2 regions of the Achromobacter sp. D10 genome follow, and region 1 is predicted to be linked to the other one. Evidence: riboswitches for the same ligand, from Rfam matches in the RefSeq annotation. Region 1 holds a riboswitch; the other holds the start of a gene.
What was found. Region 1 has a riboswitch for glycine ahead of gcvT (glycine cleavage system aminomethyltransferase GcvT). Riboswitches for the same ligand answer to the same signal wherever they lie in the genome.

Region 2: another riboswitch for glycine. It lies ahead of VCS63_RS20450 (D-amino acid dehydrogenase); the one in region 1 lies ahead of gcvT (glycine cleavage system aminomethyltransferase GcvT).

Annotation. Positions count from the first base shown of each region.
Region 1 is NZ_JAYJLE010000012.1:98,877-106,339, reverse strand. It holds gene VCS63_RS24500 (NAD(P)/FAD-dependent oxidoreductase) at 1-1,032, shown strand, start outside; gene VCS63_RS24495 (superoxide dismutase) at 1,175-1,789, shown strand; gene VCS63_RS24490 (ZIP family metal transporter) at 1,819-2,712, shown strand; glycine riboswitch at 2,797-2,892, shown strand; glycine riboswitch at 2,926-3,048, shown strand; gene gcvT (glycine cleavage system aminomethyltransferase GcvT) at 3,135-4,235, shown strand; gene gcvH (glycine cleavage system protein GcvH) at 4,334-4,711, shown strand; gene gcvP (aminomethyl-transferring glycine dehydrogenase) at 4,815-7,463, shown strand, end outside.
Region 2 is NZ_JAYJLE010000007.1:257,702-265,164, forward strand. It holds gene VCS63_RS20445 (amidohydrolase family protein) at 1-91, shown strand, start outside; gene VCS63_RS20450 (D-amino acid dehydrogenase) at 231-1,460, opposite strand; glycine riboswitch at 1,505-1,594, opposite strand; glycine riboswitch at 1,596-1,687, opposite strand; gene ampC (class C beta-lactamase) at 1,840-2,976, shown strand; gene VCS63_RS20460 (3-hydroxybutyryl-CoA dehydrogenase) at 2,993-3,988, opposite strand; gene VCS63_RS20465 (NAD/NADP octopine/nopaline dehydrogenase family protein) at 4,005-5,102, opposite strand; gene VCS63_RS20470 (helix-turn-helix domain-containing protein) at 5,221-6,231, opposite strand; gene VCS63_RS20475 (MFS transporter) at 6,356-7,463, shown strand, end outside.

The DNA.
Region 1 (7,463 bases):
GCCAATTTCCTCTCCGAGAACCCGCATTTCTGCCGATCGGCATTGGCGGGCTATACGCCGCAGGATTTCCTGGCGCTGATGAAGCGCCACCATATCCCCTGGCACGAGAAGCATCGTGGTCAGCTGTTCTGCAATGACTCCAGCGAATCCATTATCGAGATGCTGCGCGCGGAATGCGACGCGGGCGGAGTGCAATGGCGGATGGGGTGTTCGGTGGCCGAGATCGGTCATGGCGAACAAGGTTTCGAACTACGCACCAGCCAGGGGCCGATCCGCGCCGCCAAGCTGGTGGTGGCCACCGGCGGCATGGCGATTCCCCAGCTCGGCGCCACGGATTTCGGCCTGAAGATCGCGCGGCAGTTTGGCCTGAAGGTGGTGGAGCCGCGGCCCGCGCTGGTGCCGCTGACCTTCGATGCCGCGCAATGGCAGCCCCTGGCGGAATTGTCCGGCGTAGCCCTGGAAGTCAATTTGCACACCGGGCAAGGCAAGACCCGCGGCGAATTCCTCGAAGACCTGCTTTTTACGCACCGTGGCCTGTCCGGCCCGGCCATTCTGCAGATATCCAGTTACTGGAAACCCGGCGAACCGATCGTGGTCGATCTGGCGCCAGGCCGCGATCTGGCCGAAGAACTGCTGGCGTCCAAGTCCGGCAACCGGCAACAGCTGCATACCGTGCTGGCGGGCCTCTGGCCCAAGCGTCTGGCCGACCGTTGGCTGCACCTGGCCGAGCAGGGCGGCAAACCTGGACTGGCATCGCTGCGGCTGGCGGACGCACCGGACAAGACCTTGCGCGCGCTGGCGCAGGATATCCATCAATGGACTCTGGTGCCCAGCGGCACCGCTGGCTACAAAAAGGCCGAAGTGATGCGCGGCGGGGTGGATACGCGCGGACTGGACCAGAAGTCCATGCAGGCCAAGACCACCGCCGGGCTGTATTTCATCGGCGAAGCCGTGGACGTCACGGGCTGGCTGGGCGGCTACAACTTCCAGTGGGCGTGGGCCTCCGGGGTCGCTTGCGGCAAGGCGCTGTAACGACAAGGCCAGGGCGCCGATAGGTCGGCGCTATGGCAGGCATTGGAAGCTTGCCGTTGTGATATCAAATAAAAATACTTATCATTTATGTTTTCGATATTGATCTGGCCTCTGAGAGAGGGCGGATCCCACGGAGACATTCATGGCCTACACCCTTCCGCCCCTACCATACGCCTACGACGCCCTGGAGCCTCATATCGATGCGATGACGATGGAGATCCACCACAGCAAGCACCATCAGACCTACGTCAATAGCCTGAACGCCGCGCTGGAAGGCGCGGGTATTGCGACCGATGAACCGGTCGAATCCTTGGTGGCGCGGCTGGAACAGCTGCCTGAAGCCGTCCGCGGTGCCGTGCGCAACCATGGCGGCGGCCATGCGAACCACAGCCTGTTCTGGTCCGTCATGTCACCCGAAGGCGGCGGCGAGCCGGACGGCGAGTTGGCCGGGGCTATCGAAGCGGACCTGGGCGGGCTGGCGGCCTTCCGCGACGCCTTTACCAAGGCCGCGCTCACGCGTTTCGGCAGCGGCTGGGCCTGGCTCTCCGTCACGCCCGCGGGCAAGCTGACGGTCGAAAGCAGCGCCAACCAGGACAGTCCGCTGATGCAGGGCAACACGCCCATCCTGGGCCTGGACGTGTGGGAGCACGCCTATTACCTCAAGTATCAGAACCGTAGGCCGGAGTACATCGGCGCCTTCTACAATGTCGTGAACTGGCCTGAAGTGGCGCGCCGCTACGCGGCGGCTCGGCGCTGAGCGCATCTCTCGCAAGGAGGCAGCGGCACATGAACACCTTCAGCCGTCATCGCGTGCGGCCAGCGGCCACCAGCATTAGCGTGTGGACGTTGGCGGTATTGGTGGCCTGCCTGGGCCTGCACCAGCTGTGGGCCTATCTGGACGTGCGCGCGCCGCACGTGGCCGATGCCCTCCTGGGCGGGCTGGTGGCCGCCGCGGCCACGGCGCTGGGTACCGTGCCCATTCTGTTCGCCCGCAGCATTCCGCAGAAAATGCAGGACAGCATGTTCGGCTTCGGGGCCGGCGTCATGCTGGCGGCCAGCGCATTTTCGTTGGTGGCGCCAGGCATCGCCGCAAGCCGCGACCTGGGCTACGGTCCCTGGGGCGCCGGCTTGACCGTGGGCGCCGCCGTGCTGCTGGGGGCTGCCGTGCTGTTGCTTATGGACCGCACCCTGCCGCATGAGCACTTCATCAAGGGCAGGGAAGGCATCGAGGCCCACCGTCTGCGCCGCACCTGGCTGTTTGTCTTTGCCATCACTCTCCATAATCTGCCCGAGGGCCTGGCCATCGGCGTGGGTTACGCGGGCAACGACGCCATGCGCGGCACCGCGCTGGCCACCGGAATTGCGATCCAGGACATTCCCGAGGGGCTGGTGGTGGCGGTGGCGCTGCTGGCCGCGGGTTACCAGCGCGCGTTCGCGGTGGCGTTGGGCATGTTGTCGGGGTTGGTCGAACCCCTGGGCGCCGTGCTGGGCGCGGCCGTGGTCGGTTGGTCCGAACCGCTGCTGCCCTGGGGGCTGGGCTTTGCCGCCGGCGCCATGCTGTTCGTGATCAGCCACGAAATCATTCCGGAATCGCATCGCAAGGGGCATGAGGTTTACGCGACCTGCGGGCTGATGCTGGGATTCGTGTTGATGATGCTGCTGGACACGGCGCTGGGCTAGCACCGGGCCCGCAAAGACGCGGGCAGGCCGCAAGGGCGGGGCATTCCCTGGCTGCGGCTTTCGTTGTATGCTTGCGCCGCTGTCACGCATGTTGCGGGAGAGAGCGGCCTGTACGTCCGGCCGCCGCCGAAGGCGCAATTCGCCCGGAATCGCTCAGGTAACCCATACCGCCCATGCTTGCTCCGTCCCGGTTTTCACCATGTGGACGCGGCAAAACAGCACTCTGGAGAGACCTGGCGCCGCCCCTGAAATAGGGACATGTCGAGCAGCCCAGGCGCCGAAGGTGCAAACCCGCCACGCGGGGCAACTCTCAGGCAAAAGGACAGAGGGGCGGAAGATTCAGCCGTAGTGCCGGCGCAGGCCGTTACGCACCACAGGCATTCCGTAACCCTGGCAACATTGCCGCCCCGGAGTTTCCGCGCATGTCCGCAACCCTCAAACGCACCCCGCTGGCCGAAGAACACATCGCCTCTGGCGCCCGAATGGTCGATTTCGGCGGCTGGGACATGCCGCTGGCCTACGGTTCGCAGCTGGAAGAACACCATGCCGTGCGCCAGGACGCCGGCATGTTCGACGTGTCGCACATGCTGAACGTCGACGTGGCCGGCCCGGACGCTTTCGCGTTCCTGCAACGCCTGGTCGCCAACGACGTGGCCAAGCTGACCGTGCCGGGCAAGGCGCTGTACAGCTGCATGCTGAATCCGCAAGGCGGCGTCATCGACGACCTGATCATCTACTTCTTCGCCGCCGACGAATGGCGCGTCGTGGTCAACGCCGGCACGGCCGACAAGGACGTGGCCTGGATGCAGCGCGTCAAGCAGGCTGGCCAGTTCGACGTCGCCATTACGCCGCGCCGCGATCTGGCCATGGTGGCCGTGCAGGGCCCGAACGCCCGCGCCAAGGTCTGGGCTGCCCGCCCGGCATGGCAGGTCGCCAGCGAGCCGCTGACCCCCTTCGTGGCCGCCCGCGTTGGCGACGACACCCTGGTGGCCCGTACCGGCTACACCGGTGAAGACGGCTTTGAGATCGTGCTGCCCGCTACCGAGGTCGTGCAGTTGTGGCGCGATCTGGTTGCCCAGGGCGTGCGTCCCTGCGGGCTGGGCGCGCGCGATACGCTGCGCCTGGAAGCCGGCATGAATCTCTATGGCCAGGACATGGACGAGCTGACCCAGCCCGACCAGGCCGGCCTGACCTGGACCGTCTCCCTGAAGAACGCCGAGCGCCGCTTCATTGGCCGCGACGCGCTGGAGCAATTCGCCACCCCCGCCGCCTTCATCGGCCTGAAGCTGCAAGAGCGCGGCGTCATGCGCGCGCACATGGCCGTGCGCACCAAGGACGGCATGGGCGAACTCACCAGCGGCACCATGTCGCCTACCTTGGGCGTCTCCATCGGTTTCGCCCGCCTGCCGCAAGGCGTGAAGCCGGGTGACACGGTCGAGGTCGACATCCGCGGCAAATGGGTGCCGGCCCTGGCTTGCAAATTGCCGTTCGTGCGTAACGGCAAAGCGGTCGAACACTCGTAAACTCGAAGCTTCGCGCGAGCCGCCGGCCCCCTGGGCGACGGTCGCCCGCGCGAGGCGCGCAACACCATTCATCTACCCGCATTCCCTCAGGAGTTCCCATGAGTCTGCCCACCGATCGCAAGTACACCGAGTCCCATGAATGGGTCAAAGCCGAGGGCGATGTGTTCGTCGTCGGCATCACCGATACCGCCCAGGATCAATTGGGTGACCTGGTCTTCGTTGGCGACGTGAAGGTCGGCGCGAAGCTGAACGCCGGTGAAACCGCGGGCGTGGTCGAGTCGGTCAAGGCCGCTTCGGACATCTACGCTCCCGTGGCCGGCGAGATCGTCGCGTTCAACGAAGAGCTGGAAAACAACCCCAACCTGATCAACGAATCGGCTTTCACCGCCTGGATCTTCAAGATCAAGCCGGTCAATGCCGCGGACGCCGACAAGTTGCTCGACGCCGCTGGCTACGAAGCCGTCGCCAACGGCTAAGCCGCTTGTAGGCAACGGGCGCGGAGGCACAGGCTCCGCGCCCGTTGCTCAAGATGCAACACCGTCCGTCCTCCGACGACACCCGCTATCCCGAGATCTCCCCATGTCGCGCGCCCTAGACACCCATACCGACTTCATCCCCCGCCATATCGGCCCTTCCGACGCCGACCAGGCCGCCATGCTTGCCGTCATCGGCAGCGCCAGCCTGGACGCCCTGATCGAAGAAGTCGTGCCGCCCAAGATCCGCAGCCAGGCTCCGCTGGCGCTGCCCGCTTCGCGCAGCGAAACCGACGTGCTGGCCGAGCTGAAGCAGATCGCCGGCCGCAACAAGGTCTACCGCAGCTACATCGGCCAGGGGTATTACGGTACGCAGACGCCGAACGTGGTGTTGCGCAACATTCTTGAGAATCCCGCCTGGTACACGGCCTACACGCCTTACCAGCCCGAGATTTCGCAGGGCCGCCTGGAGGCTCTGCTGAACTACCAGACCATGGTCGCCGACCTGACCGGCCTGGATATTTCCAACGCCTCGCTGCTGGATGAAAGCACCGCCGCCGCGGAAGCCATGACGCTGGCGCGCCGCAGCGCCAAGTCGAAGAGCACGGTGTTCTTCATTTCGCGCCACGTGCATCCCCAGACCATCGAAGTCGTGCGCACGCGGGCCGAAGGCCTGGATATCGAAATCACCGTCGGCGACGAGGCCGAAGGCCTGCCCGAGTGCTTCGGCGTGCTGCTGCAATATCCGCACAGCACCGGCTCGGTGGCTGACTACCGCAAGCTGGCCGACGCCGCGCATGCACAAGGCGCCATCGTGGCCGTCGCCACGGATCTGCTGGCGCTGGCCCTGCTGGCCGCGCCGGGCGAGTGGGGCGCGGACATCGCTATCGGTTCGGCGCAGCGTTTTGGCGTGCCCTTCGGCTTTGGCGGCCCGCATGCCGGCTTCATGGCCTGCAAGGACGCCTTCAAGCGCAACATGGCCGGCCGCCTGGTCGGCGTGTCCAAGGATGCGCAGGGCAACCCGGCGATGCGTCTGGCGCTGCAAACGCGCGAACAGCACATCCGCCGCGAGAAAGCCACCTCCAATATCTGCACCGCGCAAGTGCTGCTGGCCGTGATGGCCGGCATGTACGCCGTGTGGCACGGCCCTGTCGGCATCCGCCGCATCGCCGAGCGCGTGCAGCGCAGTACCGCAATCCTGCGCGCCGAACTGGTCAAGCTGGGTGTGAAGGTCGTCAATGACACCTTCTTCGACACGCTGCTGCTGGAAACCGGCGCCGCCACCCCGGCCATCCTGACCGCGGCCGATTGCGCGCACATCAACCTGCGCCGTGTCGACGGCGCCCGCCTGGCGGTGTCTCTGGACGAGACCGTGACCGTGGCTGACCTGCAGGCGCTGGTCAACGTTTTCGCTGCAGGCCTGGAACGCGACGACGTCGAGCTCGACATCGACGCGCTCGACGCGGCCGCCGCGGGCGGCATTCCTGCCGCAGTGACGCGCGAAAGCGCCATCCTGAAGCACCCGGTGTTCTCCAGCGTGCAGTCGGAAACCGACATGCTGCGCTACCTGCGCAAGCTGGCCGACAAGGACCTGGCGCTGGACCGCACCATGATTCCGCTGGGCTCGTGCACCATGAAGCTCAACGCCACCGCCGAGATGATTCCCATCACGTGGCCCGAGTTCGCGTTGATCCACCCGTTCGCGCCCGCCGCGCAAAGCCAGGGTTACAACGAACTGATCGATCGCCTGTCGGCCGCGCTGTGCGAAATCACCGGCTACGACAACATCAGCCTGCAGCCCAACTCCGGCGCGCAGGGTGAGTACGCCGGCCTCTTGGCCATTCGCGGCTACCACCAGGCCAACGGCCAGCATCAGCGCAACATCTGCCTGATCCCGTCGTCGGCGCACGGCACCAACCCGGCATCGGCGCAATTGGCCGGCATGGACGTGGTGGTGGTGGCGTCCGACGCCAACGGCAACGTCGATCTGGCCGATCTGCGCGCCAAGATCGAACAGGTGGGCGACAAGCTGGCCGCCCTGATGATCACGTACCCGTCCACGCACGGCGTATTCGAGGAAGCCGTCACCGAGATCTGCGATCTGGTGCACAAGGCCGGCGGCCAGGTGTACCTGGATGGCGCCAACATGAACGCGATGGTGGGCGTGGCCCAGCCGGGCAAGTTCGGTTCGGACGTGTCCCACTTGAACCTGCACAAGACCTTCTGCATCCCGCACGGCGGCGGCGGCCCCGGCGTGGGCCCGGTGGCGGTGCGCGCGCACCTGGCGCCGTATCTGCCGGGCGTGGTGAACGAGCAAGGCAAGCTGCCCGGCGACGCCAAGGTGGGCCCCGTGTCGGCTGCGCCGTTCGGCTCCGCCGGCATCCTGCCCATTCCGTTCGTGTACATCTCGCTGATGGGCGCCGACGGCCTGCGCCGCGCAACCGAAGTCGCCATCCTGAACGCCAACTACATCGCCACTCGTCTGCGCGACCATTACCCGGTCCTGTACGCGGGCCGCAACGGCCGCGTGGCGCACGAGTGCATTCTCGATGTGCGTCCGCTCAAGGAAACCAGCGGCATCAGCGCCGAAGACATCGCCAAGCGCCTGATGGACTACGGTTTCCATGCGCCTACCATGAGCTTCCCGGTGGCCGGCACGCTGATGGTCGAGCCGACCGAATCGGAAGGCATCGCCGAGCTGGATCGCTTCATCGACGCGATGATTTCGATCCGCGAGGAAATCGCCCAGGTCGAG
Region 2 (7,463 bases), on a different contig from region 1:
TGGCCAGAACAGTACGGTGGAGCCGAATTCCTCCATGCTTGTCTCCGCGGATGATAAGAATAGGAAGGAGACCGCGCTGGCCGAAAACTAGGCTGTGCCGGAGCACCCGTTTTTCGCAATGCTCTTACGCGGCGAGTTGGCGATCTGATTCTTATGGCCAGAGTATCCGCACAGGTCGCCTGCTCAATATGGTCTGAATTCAGTCCTACCCGAGCGCCGCGCCCATCCGCTCAAGCCTCGCCCACCCCTTCCTGCACGCTCGCCGCCAGCATCTGCGCGGTCGCCGCTGACAAGGTCCACCCCAGATGCCCATGTCCCGTGTTGTAGAACACGCCGGGCCGTTTTCCAGGGCCGACGCGGGGCATCATGCTGGGGGTCATGGGGCGTAGTCCGCACCAGGGCACCACGCGCGAGGTGCGGACGCCGGGGAAGTGCTTGCGGGTCCAATCCACCAGCGGCTGTACGCGTTCGGCGCGAATGTCCATGTTGAAACCGTTGAACTCGGCCGTGCCAGCCACGCGGAAGCGGTCGCCCAGCCGGCTGGTGACGATCTTGGCGGCCTCGTCCAGCAGGCTGACACGGGGCGCGGCAGCCTGGCTGGGCGCGTCGTCCAGGTGCACGCTGATGGAGTAGCCCTTGACGGGGTAGATGTTGACCGTGTCGCCCAGCTGTTTCGCGAATTGCCGGCTGACGGCGCCGGCGCAGACGACGATGGCGTCGGCTTCGTGTTGTTCGCGGCGCGTGCCGCCCTCGCGCGCGACGTCGAGCACGTACGGCGCGCCGTCCACGCTGATGTTGCGGATGTCGGCATCCTGCGCGAAGCGCACGCCCCGGCGTTCGCAAGCGCGCGCCAGGCCGCTGGTGAACTTGTGGATGTCGCCCGTGGCGTCGGACGGCGTGTAGAAGCCGCCGTAGCAGGTGGTCGTCAATGTGGGTTCGATGTTGCGCGCTTCTTCGGGCGATACCGCGTAGCGCTCCAGCCCGCCTTCCTGCAACAAGGCATTGGCGCGGCGCGCGGTCTCGAAGCTGGCGGCGTCGTGATAGATGTGCAGGATGCCGCGGCGCTCCAGGTCGAAATCGATGCCTTCTTCTTCGGCCATGGCATATAGGTGTTGGCGCGCGGCGATGGCCAGCCGGGTGGTCTCGATGGTGTTGCGGCGGTAGTTTGGGATCTGCCCGATGAATTGCGCCAGCCAGGAATACTTGTGCCAGCTGAATCTGGGATTGAGCAGCAGCGGCGCGTTATGCCGGCCGAGCCAGCGCAGGCCCTTCATGACGGTGGCGGTGCTGTTCCAGACTTCGGCGTTGCTGGCCGACAACTGGCCGCCGTTGGCGTAGGAGGTCTCCATGGCGGGATAGCGCTGGCGGTCGTAGACGGTGACGTGGTATCCCAGTTTGCTCAGGGCATAGGCGGACGTGACGCCGGTGATACCGGCGCCAATGATGGCGATGCGGGGCATGATGGCTCCAGATTGAGTGGCCGCGGCCACCCGGCCGCAGCACCCCATCTGTCTCTGTACCTGAGAGCTTCACCCGCGGCGCGGGCGGCGGCGGGTTCCCCTTCGGTGGGCGCATCGCGCCTCTCTCCAGATTGTCTAGACCGCGCAGTCCTGTTTGCCTGAGAGTTTCCGGGGCGGTTGCTCCGTCGGCGCCTGTCGCTGGGGCAGGTCTCTTCTGCGAGGTTTTGGATCGACGAGCCGAGAATAGCCAAAATCCCCGGGAATGAGACCAAGGGTTAGTACCAATGGGACACCGCGCCGCGTTACGATGCATGCGCGCCGCCGTTGCGGCGCCACGGATTCGACACGACAGGGAATGACGAGAATGCGCTTGAATAGCATGCTGCGCACGGGATGGTTTGCGCTGATGGTCGGCGGCAGCGCACTGGCGCAGGCCGGCCAGGCCGACGCGGACCGCAAGATCGACGAGGCGGTCCAGGCCGTCATGCGCGAACACGACATCCCCGGGATGTCGGTCGCCGTGACCCAGGACGGCACGCAGCGCTTCTACAACTACGGCGTGGCGTCCAGGGAAACGGGCAAGCCCGCCGGCAGCGACACGCTCTACGAGGTCGGGTCCATCAGCAAGACCTACACGGCGACCCTGGCGGCCTATGCACAGGCGCGCGGCCGCCTGGCCCTGGGCGACAGCCCGGCCAAGTTCCTGCCCGAACTCGCCGGCAGCGACTTCGCCAAACTGAGCCTGATCAACCTGGGCACGCATACGACCGGCGGCTTCCCCTTGCAGGTGCCCGACGCCATCAAGAACCAGGCGCAGCTGATGGCTTATCTCAAGAACTGGAAGCCCGAGCATCCCGCCGGCACGTACCGTACCTACGCCAACCCCAGCATCGGCATGCTGGGCGTGGTCGCCGCCAAGAGCCTGAACCAGCCGTTCAAGGCGGCGATGGAGCGGGACCTGTTTCCCAAGCTGGGCCTGACCAGCACCTACATCGACGTGCCCGCCGCGCGAATGGCAGACTATGCGCAGGGCTACAACAAGCAAAATGCGCCCGTGCGCGTGAATCCGGGCGTGCTGGCGGACGAGGCCTACGGCGTGAAGACCAGCGCGCGCGACCTGATCCGCTTTGTCGACGCGAACATGGGCTTGAACGTCACCAATGCCGAACTACGCGATGCGATCGGGCAGACGCACGTCGGCTATTACCAACTGGGCGACATGGTCCAGGACCTGGCCTGGGAACAACTGCGCTATCCGGCGACGCTGGACGCCTTGCTGACGGCCAATGCCGGCAACTACAACAGCCAGAGCCAGCCGGTGGCCGCGTTGAACCCGCCGCTGCCGCCGCAGCAAGCCGTGTGGATCAACAAGACGGGCTCGACCAACGGTTTCGGCGGCTATGTGGCGTTCGTGCCGTCCAAGCGCCTGGGCATCGTGATACTGGCCAACCGCAACTATCCGAACGAGGCCAGGGTCCGGCTGGCGTACCGGATCCTGGGCGAATTGGACAAGTAGGCGCGCAGCCCCGGGACTAGCGCGCAGGCGGCTGCCTCGCCGCGTCGTAGCGGGGCAGCAGCTCCATCACTTCCAGCCGCTTGCACAGCTGTGCCAGCCGCTCCATCTTGTAGGCGTTCACGTCCATGCCGGCGTAGTCGTAGAAGCCCTGGCCGTCGCGCAGTCCGTTGCGCCCTTGTTCCATGTTGCGGGCGATGACGGCGGGCGAGGCGAAGCGCGGATCGATGGCGTCGGCGAGATAGCGCGAGGCGTAGTAGAGGATGTCGCCGCCGCCCCAGTCTATGAATTCCAGCAGTCCCAGGACCGAGAAGCGCAGGCCGAAGCCCAGGCGCACGGCCGTGTCGATGTCTTCGGCGCTGGCTACGCCTTCCTCGACCATGCGGGCCGCTTCGTTCATGGCCAGCGCCTGGATGCGGGGCACGATGTAGCCGGCGGCAGGGGCGCATTGCACCGGCTTCTTGCCCGCCTGGCGCAGCAATTCCATCAATCCCTGCGTCGCGGCATCGCTGGTCTGGGGGCCGCGGCTCACCTCCACCAGCGGTATCAGGTAGGCGGGGTTGAGCCAGTGCGCGTTCAGGAAGCGCTTTGGGTCCTGCACCAGCTCTGCCAGCTCGGTAACTAGAAAGGTGGACGTGGTGGATGCGATGATGGTGTCGGGCGCGCAGGCCGACCCCAGCCACAGAAAGGCGTCGCGCTTGGCGTCCAGGCGTTCGGGCACGGCTTCGAACACCGCGCGCGCCTGCCGCAGGTCTGCTTGCGCATCCTCGCGCGAGCATAGATGCACGCGCGCCAGCGCAATCTCCGCTTGGGCGGCATCGAGCAAGCCCAGCCTGGACAGGATGGAGAGCTCGCGGCGCAGATCGTCCCGCACGCGGGCAAAGTACTCGGCCTGCTCGGCGGCCGTGCGCGGCTTGATGTCTATCAGCGTGACGTCCAGGCCGGCATGGACGTATGACAGCGTGATGCCCACGCCCATGCGGCCAGCGCCGATCACGCACAGTTTTTGGTTCATGGCTTGCATCCTTGTATCAGCAGCCTTCAGCCAGCAGTTTGCGCATATCGTCGCGCGACAGGCGGTCCAGGCCCAGGCGTTCCAGCGTGCGACCTTCGGCATAGAGGTCACGGCCGGTAACGGCGCTGGCCAGGCTCAGGAGTCCTTGCGCCACGGGGGTGGGCACGCCCGCCCAACGGCCGGCGGACACCAGGAATGACAGACCCAGCCGCGTGTCCTCGAGCATGTAGCGGTGGGTGTGCAGATCGATGTCTTCGCGCCAATCCCCGCTGTCGGTGAGCCTGCCATGGGCGCCGCGGCCGTACATCCATTCGTCGCCTTCGGCGGCGTAGTGGTCGGACAGCGGAAAGTGCGGGGCGGCATAGCCCAGGGCCACGCGAATGGCAATGCGCTCCGCGTCCAGCGCGTCGGTCACGCGCCGTATGGAGGCTTGGGTGCCTTCGTTGTGGATGTCCCACTTGTCGAAGTGTTCGAGCGGACCCGCGTTCATCATGATGAGCGGAGGATGGATGATGGGGCCGGCATTCATCAGCGCGCCGGAAAGCCCGTCTTCTATGGGTTCGATGCTGGCGTAGGCGCGCTGGACGACCGCCAGCGCGTGCTCCGACAACCGGCGCGGGAACACACCCGTGGGCAGACGAGTGGCGTAGCCGCTGATCACGACTCTTTCGCCATGCTTGCGTGCCAGGTAGGGCAGGGTGCCGGTTTCAGCGAAGGCGGTATCGGCGGCATTGCCTGCATCCTGCATGGCGCGGGCGAAGACGTAGCAGCCGAAAGTGCCCGGCGGCAGGAACACGACCTGGCCGTCGCGCAACAGCGGGGCCAATGCCTGGGCCAGCGCCTCGTGCGTGGTGGACGGCAGGGGAATGACGAGTAGCTCGGCATCGGCCGCCGCCGCGGCCAGGTCGCGGACCAGCTCCAATTGCCGCGGTCCTACTCCCAGCGGGATCTGGCGCGTGCCGCGGTAGTCGGTGACGGTCAGCGCGCCGGCGTCCCGCAGCCCCTGGAACGCCGCCCAGTCGCGGCGCCACCAGCGCACTTGATGGCCTTTTTCACACAGGTCGGCCGCTGCCGCGTAGCAGCCGTGGCCGCCGCCTATGACGCTGATTCTCATGGTCAAGCTCCGTCTTTTGGAGCTTTGATCCTAGCGTCGGCGGGCAGGCGAGGCTGCGCTGAACGCGCAAGCGACGTTCCGATCCGGCAAGCGAATAAGGGCGTGGCCGGGCTGCTGCTTACTGCCTGCCCTGGCGCAGGGTATCCGAGGGCAGGCAGCCGTAGCGCTTGCGGTAATGGGTGGCGAAATGCCCGAAGCTGGAGATGCCATGCCGCAACAGGATGTCGGTGACGCTGTCGCCCTCGCTGGCCTGCTCCAGCGCCGTGTGCACCAGGGCCAGCCGCTGGCTGCGCACGTAATCGCTGGGACTTTGCTTCAGGAACTGCGCGAAGCCGTTTTGCAGCGTGCGCACGGAAACGCCACAGTGCGCGGCCAGGTCCGACAGGGAGATGGTTTCGGCAAGATGGCTTTCGATGTAGTCGCGCGCGCGGCGCACGTGCATGGGCAGCGGCTGGCGGCGGCCTGCCTGCAAGGCTTCGGAATAATTGTGCGGCAACTGGGTCAGCAGCAGTGTCAGCAGATAGTCCGAGAATCCGGAGGCCAGCGTCTGGGTGACGCCTTCGATGGCGGGATGCCGGTACAGCCGGCATAGATAGTCCAGCGTTTCACGCACCGCGAGCGGCCCCGGGGCGTTCGCATCCATCTGCAGGTCGAAGACCAGGGCCTGTTTGAGGGGACGCTCGAGCAGCCGTTGCAGCTGGCGTTCCAGCGCCTCGCGCTCGATGCGCAGGATCAGGTTGCGGCAATCGCGGCCGATGCGGATCACGCTGCGTTCGGACGGCGATGAAATGGTCAGGCTGCCGGCGTTCATGGTGGCGCTGCGCTTGCCCAGCGTGATCAGCCCGGAGCCTTGCAGCGTAATGCGGATGAGGTAGTAGCTGGCGATGTCGCCGGCATCGATCTCGACTTCGGCGCCGTAGTGCAGGTCGAACAGCGCCGCATTGCCGAAGAACACGCCATACAGGCGGGACTGCAGGGGTTTTCCCGGGGGGACGCACATGCGGTGCGACCACAGGTGCTGGCTGACCTGATCCTTGATCTCGGCGATGTTGCCCGAATCCAGCAAGCAATGGCGGTCCAGCGGATTGGTGTCGTTGAACATGCTTTCCTGCGCAGCGGGAACAGTCATTGCGCCCGGCGTATAGAGGCCGGCCGCGCAAAGACCTACAAAAGATGGGCCTGCAAGCAAGTGAGGCGCCACCCGGCCCGTTGGGCGCCGGGCAGATCTCACCACCATACAAGGGAAACAAACCATGACTGACGGCAGCCCGCGGCACGGATCGAAACCTAGCTACGCCTACGAGTGGTACGTCGTGGTGATATGCATGCTAGCGTACATATTTTCCTTCGTCGACAGGCAGATCCTTGCGCTGATGATCGAACCGATCAAGCACGATCTGCAATTGTCGGACACGCAGTTCAGCCTGCTGCACGGCCTGGCGTTCTCCTTGTTCTACGCCTTCATGGGCATCCCCATCGCCCTGTTGGCGGACCGCTATTCGCGGCCGAGGATCATCGCGATCGGCGTGGCGTTCTGGAGCCTGGCCACGGCGGCCTGTGGCCTGTCGCGCAATTTCGCGCAGATGTTCCTGGCGCGCATCGGCGTGGGCGTGGGGGAGGCCGCCCTGTCGCCCGCTACATACTCGATGCTTAGCGACATGTTTCCGCGGGAGAAACTGGGGCGGGCTGTCGGGGTCTATTCGATCGGTTCGTTCATTGGCGGCGGCATGGCCTTTCTGATTGGCGGCTATGTCATCGATCTGCTCAAGAGCGTGGACACCGTCACCTTGCCTGGGGCAGGGACGATGCGGCCTTGGCAGGTGACCTTCTTCATCGTGGGGCTGCCCGGGTTGCTGATTGCCTTGCTTATCCTCTTGACGGTGCGCGATCCGCGGCGGCTGGGGTTGCGGCGCAATGCCGCGGGGCAGGTCGAGAAGCCCGCCATGAAGGATACCTGGCGCTTCCTGGGCCGGCACCGCGGCACCTTCTTTTGCCACTACCTTGGCTTCTCTTTCTATGCGATGGTGCTGTTCGCGCTACTGGGTTGGACACCGGCGTTCTATATGCGCAGATTCGGCATGTCGCCCGTGGAGGCAGGCTACATGTTGGGGGCGGTGGTGCTGGTTGCCAATACCGCCGGGGTATTCTGCGGCGGCTGGCTGATGGATTGGCTGGCCAGGCGCGGCTACAGCGATGCGCCCCTGCGCGCCGGCGTGATCGGCGCGGCGGGCATGGCGTTGCCGGCGGTGATATTCACACAGGTGGATTCCTTGTGGCTGTCGGTCGGGCTGCTGTTGCCCGCCATGTTTTTCGCATCGTTTCCCATGCCGACCTCAACGGCCGCGATGCAGATACTTCCTC